DNA from 4 places in the Paenibacillus sp. TSM33 genome. Region 3 is predicted to be linked to each of the others. Evidence: predicted binding sites of a transcription regulator. Region 3 holds the regulator's gene; each other region holds the start of a gene.
The links. Region 3 encodes LexA, which represses DNA repair genes until DNA is damaged. Its sites were predicted from a motif close to CGAACATATGTTCG; they were not measured.
Positions count from the first base shown of each region.

Region 1 (4,588 bases), 350 kb from region 3:
GTACTCGGATATTTTTGACCATAGCGTGGTTCCTCTGATCATGTCAGGATGAACACAAAGCATCCAGCCATCAGGCAACAATAAGGTGGACATTATAACAGGTGATTTGTTTTCTCTTGCTGAGGTCAAACACATGGCTGTAGCTTTTAAACAGAAATACGATCGGTTGGATGCCCTGATTAACAATGCTGGTGCTATATTCAGTAAAGAGAGGGAGCTAACCAAGGAGGGACTTGAAAAAGACAATGACCCTTAATGTATTTTCACCATTGCTCTTAACAGAGTTATTATTAGATGTTCTTTCAAAAAGCCCCTCAGCAAGGATCATTAATACCTCTTCCGCAACACATAGGATTGCCAAAAAACCAGATTTCAGCGATTTACAGTTGGAAAAGAACTACACCTCATTCGGTGCGTATGCATCCTCCAAATTGTATACGATTTGGATCACAAGACACTGGTCAGCTGAACTAATGAGAAGGGGACTGAAAAATATAACTGCGAACGTGTTACATCCTGGTGCAGTTGCGACTAGATTTGGACAATACAACGATAAAGGTTTTATTAACAATATGGTGTTTAAGTTGGTATTTCCATTCATGAGTACCCCTGAAAAAGGGGCGGCTACAACCGTATATTTGGCCACCTCCCAGGAAGTTGAAAAAGTTAACGGAAAATTCTTTGGTAACATGAAGGAGGAAAAAACACGGGATCGATATTATTCTGTAGAAAACGAAATAAAGGTTTGGGATTATTGCCAAAAGGTTATTAGCCCATATATATAATGAATACGTATGGAAAAATATTATTTGCCCCCTCTGCTTCCCTGAAGTTGAGGGGCTTTTTGTATTCATCTTCTTTCCTAATAATCAGTAATAGGGACAACTTTATCTGTAATCAGGCTATGTTAACCATAGATCTGGAGTTTTAAACTATTAGTATCCATTAAGACAACCTAGATGCGTTTTCACGCTGTACCTAAGTGTAGGCTGGAATTAGTGTATGAAGGGGGATGAGGTAGGGATACGAATACAATTCAAATACAACAATTTAGCTGATATCTGAAATATATAATATGAAAAATGAAAGGGGTATAACAAGTATGTGTAAAGTTCATGCATTGAGTGTTCCCAGTGCGAATGCGCCATTTGAACGGACGATGATTGAACGGAGGGAACTGCGCCCAGATGATGTTCTAATCGATATTAAGTATAGTGGTGTATGCCAGCAAAATTACGTTCTCCAGATCCCAGATAGTTTGGGCTTAGATGTTGCCAGTCCACTACTCTGTGCAGGAGCTACGGCTTACTATCCTTTGAAACATTGGGGAGTAGGCTCAGGCAAAAAAGTCGCTATCGTTGGTATAGGAGGTATCGGCCACCTAGCTATCAAATATGCCCATGCATTAGGAGCTGAAGTTACAGCCTTGAGTCAGACAATGGATAAGAAGAGCGATGCGCTAAGTTTTGGCGCTGATCATTACTATGCAACGAACGATCCTGACACATTCTCGACGCTAGCTAGTCAATTTGATGTGATTTTCAACACGACCTCTGCAAGTCTTAATTTAGATGCTTACGTATCTATGCTTAATATAAATGGTACGTTTGTTATCATTGGTGATTCCGGCAAGCCGAACCAATTTAACACGCTTAGTTTGCTTATGGGTCGTCGCAGAATTGCAGCAACGCCTGGAGGCGATCTTCTTGAAACCCAAGAAATGCTTGATTTCTCCGCAGAACATGGTATTGTCCCTGAAATTGAGGTAATTCACACCAATCAAATCAACGAAGCTTTTGAGCGACTTATCCGAAATGATGTACGATATCGATTTGTTATTGATACATCTACCTTTTAAGTCGTATTTTCGAGGATAACTCAATAGACCAAACATCATCAAAAGCACCTTATCTGCAAGACAGGACTTACAATAGAGCGGACGAATTGCTGTTCGTCCGCTTTTCTAATTTATAAATACGCAAGTAAATTAGCTTATAAGAATTTAAAAAGAGAAGAAGTGAATTTGCATTGATAACATTGGTCATAGTTGGTGCAGATCCCGGATTGGACTTTTCACTGGCTAAGACGTTGGTAAACACGGATTTCGTATCGCTATGATTTCAAGAACATAAACGAAACTTGACCAGTATACTGAGCAATTAACTAAATTGGGAATTGAGGCTCAAGGTTTTGCTGCGGATATTACTAACAAAGCACAGCTTACTAGAGCTTTTCAAGAAATTAAAAGTACACAGGGAACTATAAATGTCATGGAATTCAGTCCATACAGTGGTAATGTACCTACGACATCGTTGAAGAAAGTCTTTTTTAATTGAATTTAAATGTGTACACCAAGTTTCCGCTTTTTCAAGACAAGATAAAATGTTATACATTGGTACTTTATTTATGTTCTTGAATAAACTTTATTAACATTTAAAAGATGAAGCCCAGCCAACCAGAATTCCGTCCGATCCTCATCCCCTGATTGTAAATGTCTAGAACAAGGTTCAAATCCATGTGATTATCCACGCTCGTACCAAATACCCAATCTTTGATGAATAATTTACATAATCCTATAAATTACCTGAATACAGAACTAATGTTTGGTCTTATAATAAATAAGAATATATGTTCGTGTGTATATGATCGCTTTTTTTGGAGGGTGCAGCATGACTAAAACAACTGAGCGGACAATTCTTTTGGCGGATTGCCAGTCTTTTTATGCCAGTGTAGAAAAAGCTTCCTACCCAGAGTATAAAAATAAACCGCTTGCGGTAGCAGGCGATCCTGCACGCAGGTCTGGAATTATTTTAGCAGCATGTCCTATGGCCAAAAGTTTCGGGGTGTCTACAGCAGAGCGGCTCGGTGAAGCCCTCAAGAAGTGCCCTGAGCTTGTGATCGTCCGTCCCCGTATGAAACACTATATCGATGTCTCGTTAGCAATTACGGATATATACAAGGAATACACCGACCTGGTAGAGGTGTTTAGTATTGATGAGCAGTTTCTGGACATTTCGGGTAGTTTTAAAATTTTTGGAGATTCTTTAACCATTGCAAGAGAAATTCAAAAGAAGGTTCTTTTACAAACCGGCGTTTGGGTACGAATAGGAATCAGTTCCAATAAGGTTCTTGCCAAAAGCGCAACCGATATTTGGGCTAAAAAAATTAAAAGCGGTATATTCACGCTGCCCAAGGCAGAATTAGAGCAGCTGCTCTGGCCACAGCCAGTTAATAAAATGTTTGGGGTAGGTTCGCGGATGTCGTCCCATTTTGAGCGGCTTGGTATGACAACCATTGGTGATATCGCTAGAACGTCTCTACCAGATCTTAAGTCTAAATTTCGCGCTCGTTTTGGAAAACAGTCGGATATACAGGCGGAGGTCATGTGGAAAACAGCCAATGGTGTAGATGAGAGTCCTGTAGCTCCGTATACCTTCAGTTCTCCACAAAAGTCGGTAAGCCATATGATGACCCTCCCCCAAGATTATTTGGAACCAAATGAAGTAGAGACCGTCCTGCTTGAACTCTCGGAAGAAGTTTGTCGAGACAGTCGTCGTAAGGGGTGCATGGGCTCTGTCGTGACTGTTAGTTGTACATGTAGCCCATATGAGGCTCCCACCGGATTTTCCAGGCAAATGAAGCTTACAGATCCGACTAGCAATACGAATAAAGTGTACAACGCAGCAAAAAAAATATTTTATAATTTTTGGAATGGTATGCCGATACGACGCTTAGGTGTCACTTTAAGTGGGTTGGTTGACGACCAAACTTATCAACTTTCCTTCTTTGAGGATCATGAGCGTATCCGCTCCCTGGAAGAAGCAACAGATAAAATTAAAGAACGCTATGGTAGCGCAGCTATCGTAAGAGCGTCCTCTTTGACCCAAGCTGGTCAGGCACTAGAGAGATCCCTAAAAATCGGGGGGCATTATAAATAAACAGTCCGGGATAAGTAAAAAACCAGTATCTATCACTAAGCATATAGAATGCTACTTTAGGGATAGTGCCATAAATCAATAATTTAAAAGTAAGTTACGTCTAAATGTGAATAATGCCCACCAGTTGGCTCTAGTAATTGTGAGTAACGGTAATAATTGAGACTGATTTGGTTGATAACTGAGACATTTTTGGGTATATGTTTGAGACATTTTTAAACCAGTAGAAAAAAGTCTTGTTTCTATTGGTTTTTTTGTGTTTCTATTTACTATATCTATCCTATATATGAAGAAACTAAAGAAAAACTAAGACAGGAAAGAATCAACAAATATAAGGCTGATGTAGACTTCGTGATTTCCGATTTGCTCCAAAAGCCGGCCGGATAACAGTTTGTACAGTATTAGAATACACGGGGGGATTTTACCATACTTTATATAAATCTATACCCGAAGTATTACTGTATATCCGTAAGGAGAAAGATAGACTAAATTTTAATAAAATCCCCAAGTGCTGTACAAATCTCTTCAACTGCAATTTTGGAATACATAAGATGAAAACCTGCTTGTTCTCCATGGATTCTCAGGCTACTAAGCCTGCTGCTACGAAGCCTACAGGAAGTAGACGAAAGAGCGCTGCTGATGATAAGAAGACC
Region 1 covers NZ_JBLZXB010000017.1:671,612-676,199, reverse strand. The annotation lists gene ACN6NF_RS15100 (hypothetical protein) at 86-256, shown strand; gene ACN6NF_RS15095 (SDR family NAD(P)-dependent oxidoreductase) at 234-785, shown strand; gene ACN6NF_RS15090 (NAD(P)-dependent alcohol dehydrogenase) at 1,103-1,858, shown strand; gene ACN6NF_RS15085 (DNA polymerase IV) at 2,670-3,938, shown strand.
Region 1: the regulator LexA is predicted to act here: its motif matches at 2,622-2,635, upstream of ACN6NF_RS15085 (DNA polymerase IV).

Region 2 (4,588 bases), 700 kb from region 3:
GTAGATATCCAGGTAGCTGCCACTTCTAGTCCGGGGATCAACGGCATAAAGAGCAAGGCCCCACCTACGTTCAGCAGCACGTGGGACCAGGCCACAAATTTGCCGGATACGCTGCCGCCAACAGCGGCAATCAGAGCAGTCACGCAGGTGCCCACATTGGAGCCGATGACGATGGCGATCCCCACATCGACTGGCAAGGCACCTGCAGCAGCAAGGCTAATCGCCATACCAATGACGGCTGCGCTGCTGTGTACCAGTGCGGTCAGGCAGGCTCCGGCAGCAAAGGCCCACCACATGTTGGCTGCAGCGTGGTCAAGAAACCAGCGGAATAGTCCGGCCTGCTCAATCCAGGGGCCGACGGCTTGCATCACGCGGATACCTGCCAGAATCAGCGAAAATCCGGCAAAGACGAGGCTGATAAATTGTACAGCCTGTGGGCGGCTGAGTCCATTGGAGCTGGGTGAAGCTCCGGCAGATGCATACTGATGGCCAGCGACAGTTTCCCCCCACAAAACGGCAGTGCCCCAGCATAGTAGTGATCCACATAGCAGTGGAACAGCCAGCTTGCCGAGCTGGAGGCCCATCAGCTCGGTCGTCAGGCAGGTGCCAATATTGGTGCCAAGGATGATGCCAAGCGTGCGACCGTAGGTCAACAGCCCGGCGTTGACCAGTCCGATCGTTAGCACCGTTACGGCGGTGCTGCTTTGTAGTAGGGCGGTAATGCCTGAACTAAACAGCATACCCCGCCAAGGGGAAACCGTAGCCCGGTTCAGCCAGCGGGTAAGGAAGGGGCCAGCCAAATGCCGGAGGGCAGCTTCCATCAGCTTCATTCCGCCCAAAAAAATAAGCAGCCCACCGCACAGCGGCAATATAACATGTATAAACACGGCTTTAGCCCCCTTTTTCTAGGTGAAAATACTTATGTAACAGCCTATGATCTATCGAGGACAGCCATGACAAGCATGGCGGTGCTCTTTTTTTACGAAACGATAATTTTGTAGTATTCTCACAAGCTTTAAAAGTGTGACGTTCGATATACAGGTGGGCAATAGCGAAGCGGTTCATTTGAATCTGGAGAAGCGCCAGCGATCGTAAGATTAAATGAATCGTGGACCGCGCCCCTATCGAACTAAACGTTTTTACCACTTTGAGTAATCCAAGAATAGGAGTGAAGGATTTTGCCTTCAGTAATATTAGAACGCAGCCGTAAAAAAAGGCTGGAGCAAGCACACCCTTGGGTGTTTAAAAATGAAATAGCTAAGGTTGAGGGGAATCCGGAAGCCGGTGATTTGGTCAGCATCCTTAATCATCAGGGGCGCTATTTGGCGACAGGCTACTATAATCCAGCTTCACAAATTACAGTGCGTGTGATGTCCTATGAGCCGCTGGAAGTGATGGACCAAAGCTTCTTTGCCCAACGTTTCCGCAATTGCCTGGAGCATCGCGAACGCTTTGTGACCGGGGGGAACGCTTATCGTTTGGTGTACGGCGAGGCTGATTTTTTGCCTGGGCTGATTGTAGACCGTTTTGGTGATGTGTTGGTCGTTCAGCTGTTAACGCTTGGCATGGATCGGCGCAGGGAAGAAATCAGAGATGCACTTGTTGAAGTAATGGGACCAGTTGGTATATATGAGCGTAGTGATGTATCCATCCGCGAGCTGGAAGGGTTGGAACAGACGAAGGGGTCTTTGTACGGCGATTGCCCACGCCATGTGGTGGTGACGGAAAATGGCTTACAAATCAAGGTCGATATCGAAGAGGGTCAAAAGACAGGTTATTTCTTTGATCAGCGTGAAAATCGCGCGGCCATCGCGCCGTTGATGACAGGTTGGGGAGCGCGTAGCGGAATTACGTTACAAGAAGTAGCTGCAAACCCAGGTGATGATGGTACAACGATCATGAAGCCTGTGAATAAAAGTGGTAAGGTGGTTGAATTCCCGTTCTGGGACGGTGCAACTGTTTTGGAATGTTTTTCACATACAGGTAGCTTTACACTCAACGCGTGTAAACATGGTGCGAAAAAAGTAACTTGTCTGGATATTTCTGAACATGCGATTGAAAGTGCTCGGGATAATGTCAAGCTGAACGGTTTTGAGGATCGCGTCGAGTTTGTCGTCGACGATGCTTTTCAATATTTACGTAATCAGGTTAAGGGTGTAGAGGAACGCACCGCGCGAGCGGGGGGCAAAGGAGATACATCTAAGCCGCTGACTGCGGGTGGCGGACGCACCTTTGACGTAGTTATTCTGGATCCGCCGGCTTTTGCCAAAACGAAGAGTGCTGTCAAAGGAGCTACACGTGGATATAAAGATATCAACCTTCATGGGATGAAGCTCGTCAATGAGGGCGGTTATTTGGTAACGGCGAGTTGTTCATTCCATATGCGGCCGGAGCTGTTTTTGGACACGATTAAGGAAGCAGCGGCAGATGCTGGCAAAATCCTTCGACTGGTAGATTGGAGAGCAGCAGGAAAGGACCATCCTCAAATTTTAGGTGTAGAGGAAGGCCATTATTTGAAATTTGCCATCTTTGAGGTGCGTAGCCGAACACAGCTGTAAGATTTCATCCCCATGTCAAGGTTAATCGACTTATAGGCGATAAAGATAATAGGTGAAACAAACTCATTTTTAGTATAAATCAGTCCTGTAGAGAAGGCTTACACCAAGCCATCTGCGGGACTGTTTGTTTTTGAGAAGAGCTCAATTGCTACAACATGGCAAACGTACGTTCTTTTCTCCTTTGCCTGATATGCTATACTGTTTAATAGAATGTTGTTGGTTGGAAAGGAGGCCGCATCATGTCGGTCCGCTTATTGATTGGCCGCTCTGGTAGTGGTAAGAGTACGTTAATCCGTAATGAAATGACCTCTATGTTACGCGAGGAGCCGCTAGGTAAGCCTATGCTGTTACTTGTGCCTGAGCAATCGTCATTTGCTTCAGAACATGCGTTGCTTACAGAAGACGGAAACGGTATTCAGGGGTCGGTGCGCGCCCAGGTGATGGGATTCCATCGTCTTGCCTATTTAGTCATGCAGGAAACAGGGGGTTCAGCACTGGTGCCTGTAACGGAAGAAGGCAAGAAGATGCTTTTATATAAAATTATTCGTCGTCGCAAGGATGAACTGAGTTTGTTTAAGGATTCGGGAGATCAACTCGGTTTTGTAGATCGGTTGAATACGTTGTTTACAGAGCTAAAGCAGTACGGAAATGATGCTCACTCTGTACCAGAGCAACTGGAAAGAATGCATGCTGCGGGGCAGTCCGCTCCGATATTAAGAGGCAAGCTCAAAGATATCAGTCTAATCTATGAGGATTTTGAACGGGAACTGACGCTTAAATATATCGATGGTGAAGATACGCTTCGTATGCTGACAGAACAGATTGCTGAGTCTTCACTTGTGCGCGGAGCAGACATTTGGATGGATGGCTACCGAAGGTTTACACCGCATGAATATAAGGTGGTGGAGCAGCTTATGCTGCACGCCTCCTCGCTGACAGTGGCGCTGACCTGTAACCGCAGCTACGATAGCGGACAGCTTCCACATGAGCTGGATTTGTTTCATCCTTCAGCGGCTACCTACGTCAAGCTTAAAGGAATGGCAGAGGAGCTGATGATTGAAACGCAGACACAGTTATTACGCCCCGATCCGATGCCTAGGTTTAAGGAACGTCCAGCGTTGGCGTATTTGGAGGCTAATTTCGAACATCGCACAGGGCTGCGGAATCAGGAACAACGGCTGCGGCTACAGCAACTGCGAGAACAATGGACAGATACACGACCGGAGGGCATAAAACTGTATGCTGCGGCAAATCGCCGCGCCGAGCTGGAAGGAGCCGTACGCGAAATGCGCCGCCTGGCCCGCGAAGAGGGCGCGCGTTATCGGGAGATGGCCCTGTTTGTGCGTCATATTGAAGATTATGAGCCATGGGTGGAACCGATATTCAAGCAATATGAAGTTCCGGTATTTTTGGATCAGCGGAGAAGTATACTTCATCATCCCTTGGTGGAATTGATTCGAGCTTCACTGGATATCGTGCAGCGACGCTGGCGATACGAGGATGTATTTCGTGCGGTCAAAACAGACCTTCTATTGCCGCTGGACGGTCGAGTGAGCCGCGAGCAGATGGACCGTCTGGAAAACTATGTGCTGGCCTGCGGAATACAAGGTAGCCGTTGGACAGATGGCCGGGCATGGCAGGCTGTGCCCAGTTTGTCGCTGGAGCTGGAGGAACAGGAACGTAACCGTCAACGGGATGAAACGCTGGATTTGATGGAGTTGTGCCGAGATGTGATTGTGACGCCTTTGCATGCGTTTGAGAAGCGTATAGGTAAGGCACGAACGGCGCTTGAGAAGAGCGAAGCCGTATATCTGTTGCTGGAGGATGCAGAAATCGGTCACAAGCTGGACGCCTTCATTCATCAGGCAGAAGAAGCTGGAAATCCCGAGCAGGCGAAGGAGCACCGTCAGGTATGGGATGCGGTGCTTGAATTGCTGGATCAAATCGTCGAAATGATGGGTGATGAGCGACTGGACACTGCTTTGTTTGCGGGTGTGCTGGAAACGGGATTGGCTGAGTTCCGTATGGGG
Region 2 covers NZ_JBLZXB010000017.1:1,024,966-1,029,553, reverse strand. The annotation lists gene ACN6NF_RS16500 (Na/Pi cotransporter family protein) at 1-887, opposite strand, end outside; gene ACN6NF_RS16495 (class I SAM-dependent rRNA methyltransferase) at 1,179-2,558, shown strand; gene addB (helicase-exonuclease AddAB subunit AddB) at 2,798-4,588, shown strand, end outside.
Region 2: the regulator LexA is predicted to act here: its motif matches at 2,718-2,731, upstream of addB (helicase-exonuclease AddAB subunit AddB).

Region 3 (4,588 bases):
ACATATGCCCACTATAATGATTTAGTTGATATATGTCAACTAAATTGAGTTGTGGTTTTTTGATCGAGAGAAAGGTGATTGAGGATGAAATATAAGGAAGTTAAAATTGAACCAAGGGAGAAATTGGAAATTGAGTTGGGCGAGCAGCTTAACGCACTTATCAGTGCTTCACACGCCCTGAATGTCAGAGCTGCTGCGAAATTTGACTCCTCCTTACAACCTGCCGCCTTCCACATTGTTCGTTGGCTGTATTCTTATGGCCCGACTAATGCCGCCACTTTAGCGGAATCAACTGCGATGGATCGAAGTTCAGTGAGTCGTCTTGTCAAACAGCTCCAGTCTTTGGGGTATCTGAACAGAGAGGCTTCCCAAAGTGATGGACGGGGAGTTGTATTGTCTCTTACCGAGCATGGACAGCAAAAATTAATTGATGCGCTTAAGGAGAAAGAGAACGTTTTCTATGAACGAATTTCGGACTGGAAAGATGCGGAGCTTCATAATTTTATCCAAATGCTCAAGCAATTTAATGGACTTAATTAGAATTCAAAGAGTGGGCTAAAGCAGGATCAGCTATAATCAATTATTAGAAAATTATTGATGTGTAGTGTAATTGAATAGTCTAAATAAACGAAATCCCCGACGACCAGCTAAGGTAATGGGGATTTTTCTGTTGTTATTTCAATGTCAGCTCAAAAGAATGATATGTTCCCAACGATATGTTCATAAAAAGTTCACTTACATGAAACTATTGTTACAGCTAAAATAATCACATCCAAAAATGAAAGGTTGAATTAAATGCCAACAACTAAAAAGGAAAGCTTTTACTTCGGGGTTATTATGTGTTTCGGAATGGTCATTATTATGACCTTCTATAATCTTTTGATTAACGGATTGATTGGAAAAATTAGCTCGATTACCATTGCTGTTGAATTTCTAATTGGATTTATTATAGCGCTCGTATTAGATTTATATATCGTGGGTCCTATAGCAAAAAAAGTTGCTTTAAGTCTACCTTTTGATAAATCTAAAAAAATATTTTTAGTTATCACGATTTCAACATGCATGGTGATCGGAATGGCCTGTTCTATGTCTTTCTACGGTTTATTAACTTCAATTCTGAGTCATGGTATTGGCGCTCATTCATTATTTGAAGCATACATAGAAATTTTTATAAAGAACTTTCTTGTGGCCTATCCATTACAATTATTAATTATGGGTCCAGCTGTTCGAGCCTTGTTTATAAAATTTATAAAGAAAAGCGGGCAAGTGGGACCTTATAAAAAAGTGTTAAATTAAATAATAGAGCAAATCTATTACAGCGGTGTTAAGCTAATGAATGATGTACACCCAGAAATGCTTAAGTTATGAAAAGCTGATACAAGTGTGAGGAAGCTATAACTGGCGGATTGGTAGTTTGGTGTATCATTTAACACAAAAAAAGCAGGAAGAATTCTTCCTGCTTTTTGCTTGAAAATAATTATTAACGTCTGCGTTGTCTATCATTCACGCTAAACAGATTAACAGCCAGTGCGTTACCTCTTGCGCGCGCATTGGCTCTTTGATTGGAACGGATGTTTAATCTTCTTCTTCTCAATTCACGGTTGCAGTGTCTTCTGCTCATAATATCACCTCCCTTCAAAGAAATGAAGGTATGGTTAAATCTTAATGATGTTTATGCTTACGCTTGGAAATTTTGATATTTAATGCGTTAGTTGCGAGTGCATTTCCGCTTCCTGTTTTAGCAGCTGCGGCTTGAAAGACTTTAACGACCAGATATCTGTTTTTCCCGATGCGATGCTTATACGTTTTAACTCTATTTCTGATCATCTGCATATCTCCTTTGCTTTAGGTCTGCTATATACATATGTCAATTGTGCTAGTAATGTATCAGCATAAATCTACTAAAGATAAAAAGAAGCTAGTACCTATGTTCCTAAACGTTTAACAAAAAAAAGCTCATGCTAGCCTGCGTTTGACTTCCCGACTTTACGTTATAGGGGAAGGCTACAGTAGGTCACATGAGTTCAATTTCCATTTGTTTAGCTAATAAAAGTAAACAATTCAAGATCAGAGGGGGTACTATCTCGGATAATGGGGCGGATATGATAGTAGAGACAATATAGGTTGCTGAAAAGGAAAAGATAGTTGGAGACACACACCTAGTAAACATAAGAACAATATAAAACCGGCTCGCCTAGGCGGCCGGTTTTATATTAGCGGTAGTATAACGGGGAAGAAAGCACGATAAATCAGTGGAAGTCCCGGAAGAGTCCAACAACCTTGCCCAATATGCTGACGTGTGTCAGTCGAAGCGGTTCAAAGGCTGGATTTTCAGGTTGAAGCCGGATATGATCTTTTTCTTTGTAAAAGGTTTTAACCGTAGCCTCGTCTTCATCTGTCATAGCTACTACAATGTCTCCGTTATCAGCGGTCTGCTGCTGACGTACGATTACATAGTCTCCGTTAGCAATACCAGCTTCAATCATGCTTTCGCCTACAACAGATAACATGAATATTTTATCCTCACCAACAAAGTGTTGGGGAAGAGGAAAGTAATCTTCAATATTTTCTGTCGCCGTAATAGGAAGACCAGCGGTTACTTTGCCGACGACGGGAACACGACTAATGGAGTAATTAATCAAGTTGCTGTTATCCGATTCGTCTTGACCGAGTAATTCAATAGCCCGTGGTTTCGTAGGATCGCGGCGAATGAGTCCTTTTTTCTCCAAACGATCCAAATGACCATGAACCGTAGAACTGGAGGCCAATCCGACTGCCTCGCCTATTTCGCGCACAGAAGGGGGGTATCCCTTTAGACGCACTTCATTGCGGATAAATTCAAGAATGGCCTGCTGGCGGCTCGAAATCTTAGACATACCGTATCAACCCCATTTAGTAACGTTTGGGAAAATTATAGCATAGAACCTCCGTTCGTACAAACATAAGTTCTAAATAATCCCTAAAAAAATTCACGAACTTTTGTTCTCTTTTCTATTGAACAAAACAAACGTTCGTGTTATATTGTGAAAAACATAAGAACAAACGTTTGGAGGACGCAGCCAATTATGAAATATAGCACTTATCAAAGTATTTTCCCGATGAGTTTAGAGAATTTACAGGAGAGCCGAAAAGAGGGTAAGGTGCGTTTGCTACAGGTTATTACCAATACTCTTTTAGTCAAGCTTCTTATTCTAGTAATTATCGTTTGGGTTGCAGGGGCAGGTGTACTTACGGTTTTCGCAGCACCTTCTGTTTCTAATGAAGAAGTGATTAAGCTGACTGTACAACCTGGAGATACATTATGGCAGATTGCCGTGAATCATAAACCGGAACGAATGGATACACGGGTATATATTGAAGGAATTGTGCGTATTAACGGTTTGGAGGATCGGGGAGTGCAGGCAGGTCAGGTACTTAAGCTCCCACCCTTCTGAACGATAAGGCTATAGAGCTTGTCAGGGAGCACAATGCGGGAGCCTTGACAAGCTCTTTTCTACATGTCAAAGTGTATTATATCTTTGCTTTTATGGAGGGGACACAATTTGGATATAGACAGCTTGGTACAGCGCATTAATGAATTAGCGCGCAAAGCAAAAGCCGAAGGATTGACGGAAGAGGAAACCACGGAGCGCGCTAACCTTCGGGAAATTTATTTAGGCAACATTCGCCGTAATTTTCGGCAGCAGCTCGAAACCATTGAATTTGTAGACGATGATACGCCGAAGGGAAATGGCGGGCTGAAGCATTAATGTCGCTAAAGCCTGCATTATTTGCCTTTTGTTTTTAGGTATCTTTCTTGGTATCTATATAGATCAGCTTTAGGGCAATTGTTTTAATGTAATATTTATTGGGAAGGGAATTGAGAAATGGCCCGATCATTTGAAAGAAAAGTACGCAAAAACACAGCGCATTTAAATAAAACGCGCAAGAAACAAGGCATTCAAACCATTAACGGCGCAGGTTCAGCAATGGACATTTTCCGTGGCCGTAATATTACTGTGCCAATCATGCTGGCTGGTCTTGCTGTATTGTACATGCTTATGAGTTACTTTTTGACGAAGACTGGCATGCGGGGAATGGACTGGCTCGTATTTGGCTTGTACTTGATGCTGGCTGTGATCTTCTTCATTCGCCGTCCTTATTTAAAAGTGGGAAAAGATACCCTTTATATGTTAAAAGGTGGCAGAGAACGGCCGATGACGGCAGGGGACATGAAAGCCATCAAAATTGAAAAGGGTTACGTTACCGTTGAAAGAAAAGGGAAGGGCGGTAATTTTATTTTCACAAAATCACTAGGACGCTATGATACAGATGCCATCGCAGAGCGCCTTGAAAAGTTTGCACTATCCAATCAGATACAGGTAGATAAGAAATAACCGATTTAGCCTGTAGCTCAGTAAGAAGGCCGTATGATGTTATTTTTTCATATAACATGGTGCGGCCACTTGCTTAATATGGGCACACATAACGATCTGATTCCTGACCAAACAGACAAGCTTACATATACAGTGGAAAGAGAGTGGATAATTCATATGACGATTCAGGCGATAATGTTTGATCTTGATGATACCCTTCTGTGGGATGAACG
Region 3 covers NZ_JBLZXB010000017.1:322,457-327,044, reverse strand. The annotation lists gene ACN6NF_RS13345 (MarR family winged helix-turn-helix transcriptional regulator) at 85-540, shown strand; gene ACN6NF_RS13340 (DUF2798 domain-containing protein) at 796-1,296, shown strand; gene ACN6NF_RS13335 (hypothetical protein) at 1,481-1,621, opposite strand; gene ACN6NF_RS13330 (hypothetical protein) at 1,663-1,827, opposite strand; gene lexA (transcriptional repressor LexA) at 2,250-2,876, opposite strand; gene ACN6NF_RS13320 (LysM peptidoglycan-binding domain-containing protein) at 3,066-3,434, shown strand; gene ACN6NF_RS13315 (DUF896 domain-containing protein) at 3,543-3,749, shown strand; gene ACN6NF_RS13310 (hypothetical protein) at 3,867-4,376, shown strand; gene ACN6NF_RS13305 (HAD family hydrolase) at 4,533-4,588, shown strand, end outside.

Region 4 (4,588 bases), on a different contig from region 3:
TTGCCCAGATAAATATTTTCCGCAATCGAGAGATACGGGATCAATGCCAGCTCCTGATGGATAATGACGATGCCCAATTCCTCACTCTGCTTGATATCCTTGAACTCACACGTTTTGCCTTGGAAAATAATATCCCCTTCGTAGGTTCCATGCGGATATACACCGCTCAGTACCTTCATTAGCGTCGACTTGCCCGCACCGTTCTCGCCGCACAGCGAGTGAATCTCGCCTTCCTTGACCTTGAGATTTACATTTTCCAATGCCTTTACGCCAGGAAAGGTTTTGGTAATTCCCTTCATTTCCAAAATGATTCCAGTCATGGGATACGCTCCTTTCGGTTGGATTCTTACTCTTATTTGAGACCAATTTGCTCTTTGGTGTAATAGTGACTGCCGACAATATCCTTCTCCACATTCGTCCGATCCACCGAGATCGGATCAAGCAAGTACGCAGGAATTACCTTTTTCCCGTTGTTATACGATTTAACGTCATTCACTTCCGCTTGCTTGCCCTGTAAAATGCTGTTGGCCATCACGACCGTTTGCTCAGCCAGCTTGCGGGTGTCCTTAAATATGGTTTGGGTCTGCTCACCAGCTACAATAGATTTAATTGAAGCCAGTTCTGCATCCTGTCCCGTGATGATCGGCAGTGGCTTATTCGCAGATCCATATCCGACCCCTTTGAGGGATGAAATGATACCGATGCTAATGCCGTCATACGGGGAGAGCACCGCGTCCAGATTGGCCCCTGAATAGTAGGCACTCAGCAGATTATCCATCCGCGACTGTGCTAAAGCTCCGTCCCATCGCAGCGTAGCGATCTGTGCCATCGTCATCTGCTTGCTGCGCACAACCAGCTTGCCGGAATCAATGTATGGTTTAAGTACGGACATCGCACCATTAAAGAAGAAGTATGCGTTATTATCATCCGGTGATCCGCCGAACAGCTCGATATTGAAAGGGCCCTTGCCTTCTTTGAGGCCCAGCTTCTTCTCAATATATGCCGCCTGTAACACGCCCACCTTGAAGTTATCAAAAGTCGCATAATACGTCAGATACGGTGTGTTGCGAATCAGACGGTCGTAAGAAATGACTTGAATCCCTTGGTCGTGTGCCTTCTGAATTACATCCGTCAGCGTGTTCCCATCGACCGAAGCGATGACCATGACATTGACGCCCTTGGTGATCATATTTTCGATTTGGGAAATCTGATTTTCCACCACGTCCTCGGCATACTGTAAATCCGTTTTATAGCCTTGCTCCTGAAACAACCGAACCATATTCTCCCCGTCCCCTACCCAACGCTCGGACGATTTGGTCGGCATGGAAATACCCACATAGCCTTTTTCCTTGCTGCCCGTTCCACTCTCCGCCAGATTGCAGGCCGAAAGCATCAGGGCCAAAATCAGAAGCCAAACGACAACAGCTCCTTTTTTCATATGAAGTTCCCCTTTCCTCATGTGATGCAGGTCATTTGAAGGTAAGGATTTTGTAAAATCCTCAGGTCAGTGCTAATTAGACTAGAAGTTAGATAGCGCTTACATAAGTGAGGCAATGAGCACCTCTCCTTTTTTTATGTGCAAACACATGGTATCATTCCAGGCCGGGAAAGGTCTTTGCAGGTTTTGAACTTTTTTTATAAAATTTTAACCTTTGTGATGGGGGGGGGAGGATGTTTTTAAAATTCTCTAACATCTTATTTAGTCAGCCGTGAATCAATCATAAATAGACAAAATTCTTAACCCGAATATATTGAACATTCGTTCGTATTAAAGTAAAATTAAATTTACATCTTTCAACATTACGTACGTAACGAAGGAGAATGCTAATGAACTTCAGTTATAGTTTTCCCGCCCTTAGAGGTTTCCAAGCTGGGAGAGAATTTTACACGGTAATGTGCCCTTTACGATTAATTCCTAGGATTTTTTTATTTGATGAGGAAGAAATCCCAGCCGAGCACCGCGCTCAACGCCTTATGAATAAATCAAGAATCCCGGATATAACCAACTATATTCTTGAGAACCCTACTGACTACATATTCTCTTCCTTAACTGCCTCTGTTGATGGCGAGATGATTTTCCAGGAAAACTCCAAAGAACTTAAAGATATAGGATACCTTACTATCTCACTCGATTCTAAGTTCTTAATAAATGACGGACAACATCGGCGAGCGGCAATTGAGGAAGCGTTGAAAATTGCACCTGAACTAGGTGATGAAACAATTTCAGTTGTCTTCTTTCAAGACCTAGGACTCATTCGCTCTCAGCAAATGTTTTCAGATTTAAATCGACATGCAGTTAACACAACTTCATCTATCGGAATTTTATATGATCACCGTGATCAGCTATCACTTATTACTAAAAGTCTGATTTCTGATATCCCTTTGCTTGAACGTTACACTGACCGAGAAAGAGTATCTTTATCTAAAAACTCGCCTAAATTGTTCGCCTTAAATCATATCTTTAATACAAACTGCAGACTCTTAGGTAAAGGTAAAGGGCAGATGATTTCAGAGCAGGAAAAGGAATTCGTTAAGCATTTCTGGCTTATACTTTGCGAGTCTATTACAGAGTGGGAAGATGTATTAAATAAAAAAACAACCCCTAGAGATCTGAGGGCAACCTCAGTTATTGCTCATGGTGTTTTCTTAGAAGCTGTGGGGATTGTTGGACATTACCTTTACTTCCATCATTCAGATGAATGGCAAGGATTCATTAAAAAGCTTAAACATGTTGATTGGAATCGTGACAATAAAAAAGACTGGCTTGGTCGCGCTTATGGACAAACTGGACGCATCAACAAAACCAATGAAACTATTCAATTGACTGCAAATTTGATTAAATTAAAGATTGGACTCCCATTAACAGAACAAGAACAAAAAATTGAAAATAAAATTAAGGAGGTTCCCTCTCTTGGAACTTAATATATTTAATACAGGAAGTAAATTTGTAGAAGCCAAAGAACTGGTTAAAGAAGTTTATTTAGCTGACGAACGACCATGGGTAGTTGGATTTAGTGGAGGTAAAGATTCTACCGCTGTTGTACAATTAGTATTTCAAGCATTGAGCGAGCTTGATTTTTCCTCTTTGAGTAAAAAGGTTTACGTAATCTCTTCAGACACTCAAGTGGAAACCCCACTTATAATCGATAAAATAACTAGAACTTTAGGACGAATCCAAAGTAAAGCTTTGGAATTAGGATTGCCAATTGAAACCCAAAAGGTCCGTCCTAAAGTTGAACAAACTTTTTGGGCTTCTATTATTGGAAAAGGATATCCAACACCTCGTCAAAAGTTCAGATGGTGTACAGACCGTCTAAAGATTGATCCGGCAAATCGTTTTATTCTAGACAAAGTAGATCAATTTGGTGAAGTCATCATGCTTCTCGGTGTAAGAGATTCTGAAAGTTCGACTCGCGCAGCTGTAATGCAATCACATACTATTGAAGGTAAGAAATTAATGCGGCATTCTACTTTACGGAATGCTTTTGTATTTGCGCCAATCCGTACGTTCAATCTCGATGATGTATGGGAATTTTTGTTACAGTATGAGTCCCCTTGGGGAGACGATAATAATGAGCTGCTTCAGTTGTATCAAGATTCAAGTAGTGAATGTCCTCTTATAGTAGATAAAGAAGTTAAAGAAAGCGCTGGTTCTTGTGGAAATAGCCGATTTGGCTGCTGGACTTGTACTGTAGTTAATGAAGATAAGGCTCTAAGTGGATTTATTAATAATGGAGTCGATTGGCTTCGACCACTTTACGAGTTTAGAAACTTTTTAGTGCAAATTAGAGAAGATCGTACACAAAGACAAAAGCATCGTATGAACGGTGAAGTATACTTAACTTCAAATTTGGGGGGGATTTCTGATATTGATAACTACCCTAAGATCTATAAATCTGAAATAAGACAATATATTGAAAATAACAATATTAATTTAGCTACAGTTGAAGAGCTCGATGTTATTGTAATAGATGATGATAAAGACAAAACCCCAAAGAGATTTGGTGTTGGCCCCTTCACTCTTAAAGCTCGGGAGGAAATTTTAAGAAGACTGCTTCGTACACAGGAGGCCGTACGCAAGCTTCATGACCCCAATATTGAGCTGATCACTATTGAAGAACTTAAAGTTATTCGTAAGTATTGGCATGATGACTTACAATGGGAAGATCGATTACCTCAAATCGTAAAAGATGAAACTGGTGAAGACTTTGATTGGGAACATGATGACCGTCCGGTTTTCAAGGAAGACCAGTTGACTGACCTTGAGACACTTTGCCAAGAAGAAGGAGTTAACCTCAGCGTGCTCAAGCAATTAATTTCCGTAGAAAAAGATTATTCAGGAGTTAAAGTAAGACGAGGCCTATTTCAATCATTCGATAAAACCCTAAAACAGGATTTCTTACATCTATAGAAGGTGGACAAAATTCAATGCAAATTAATAAATTGGTGCTTCGTAATATAGGAGCTTATTACGGAAACATAAACAAATTTGATTTTAGAACAACATCTAAAAATAATATTATCTTGCTTGGCGGTAAAAATGGCGCAGGCAAGACTACTATATTGGAGTCTCTTCGAATTGTACTAT
Region 4 covers NZ_JBLZXB010000010.1:375,927-380,514, reverse strand. The annotation lists gene mmsA (multiple monosaccharide ABC transporter ATP-binding protein) at 1-320, opposite strand, end outside; gene chvE (multiple monosaccharide ABC transporter substrate-binding protein) at 353-1,438, opposite strand; gene dndB (DNA sulfur modification protein DndB) at 1,828-2,922, shown strand; gene dndC (DNA phosphorothioation system sulfurtransferase DndC) at 2,912-4,411, shown strand; gene dndD (DNA sulfur modification protein DndD) at 4,429-4,588, shown strand, end outside.
Region 4: the regulator LexA is predicted to act here: its motif matches at 1,753-1,766, upstream of dndB (DNA sulfur modification protein DndB).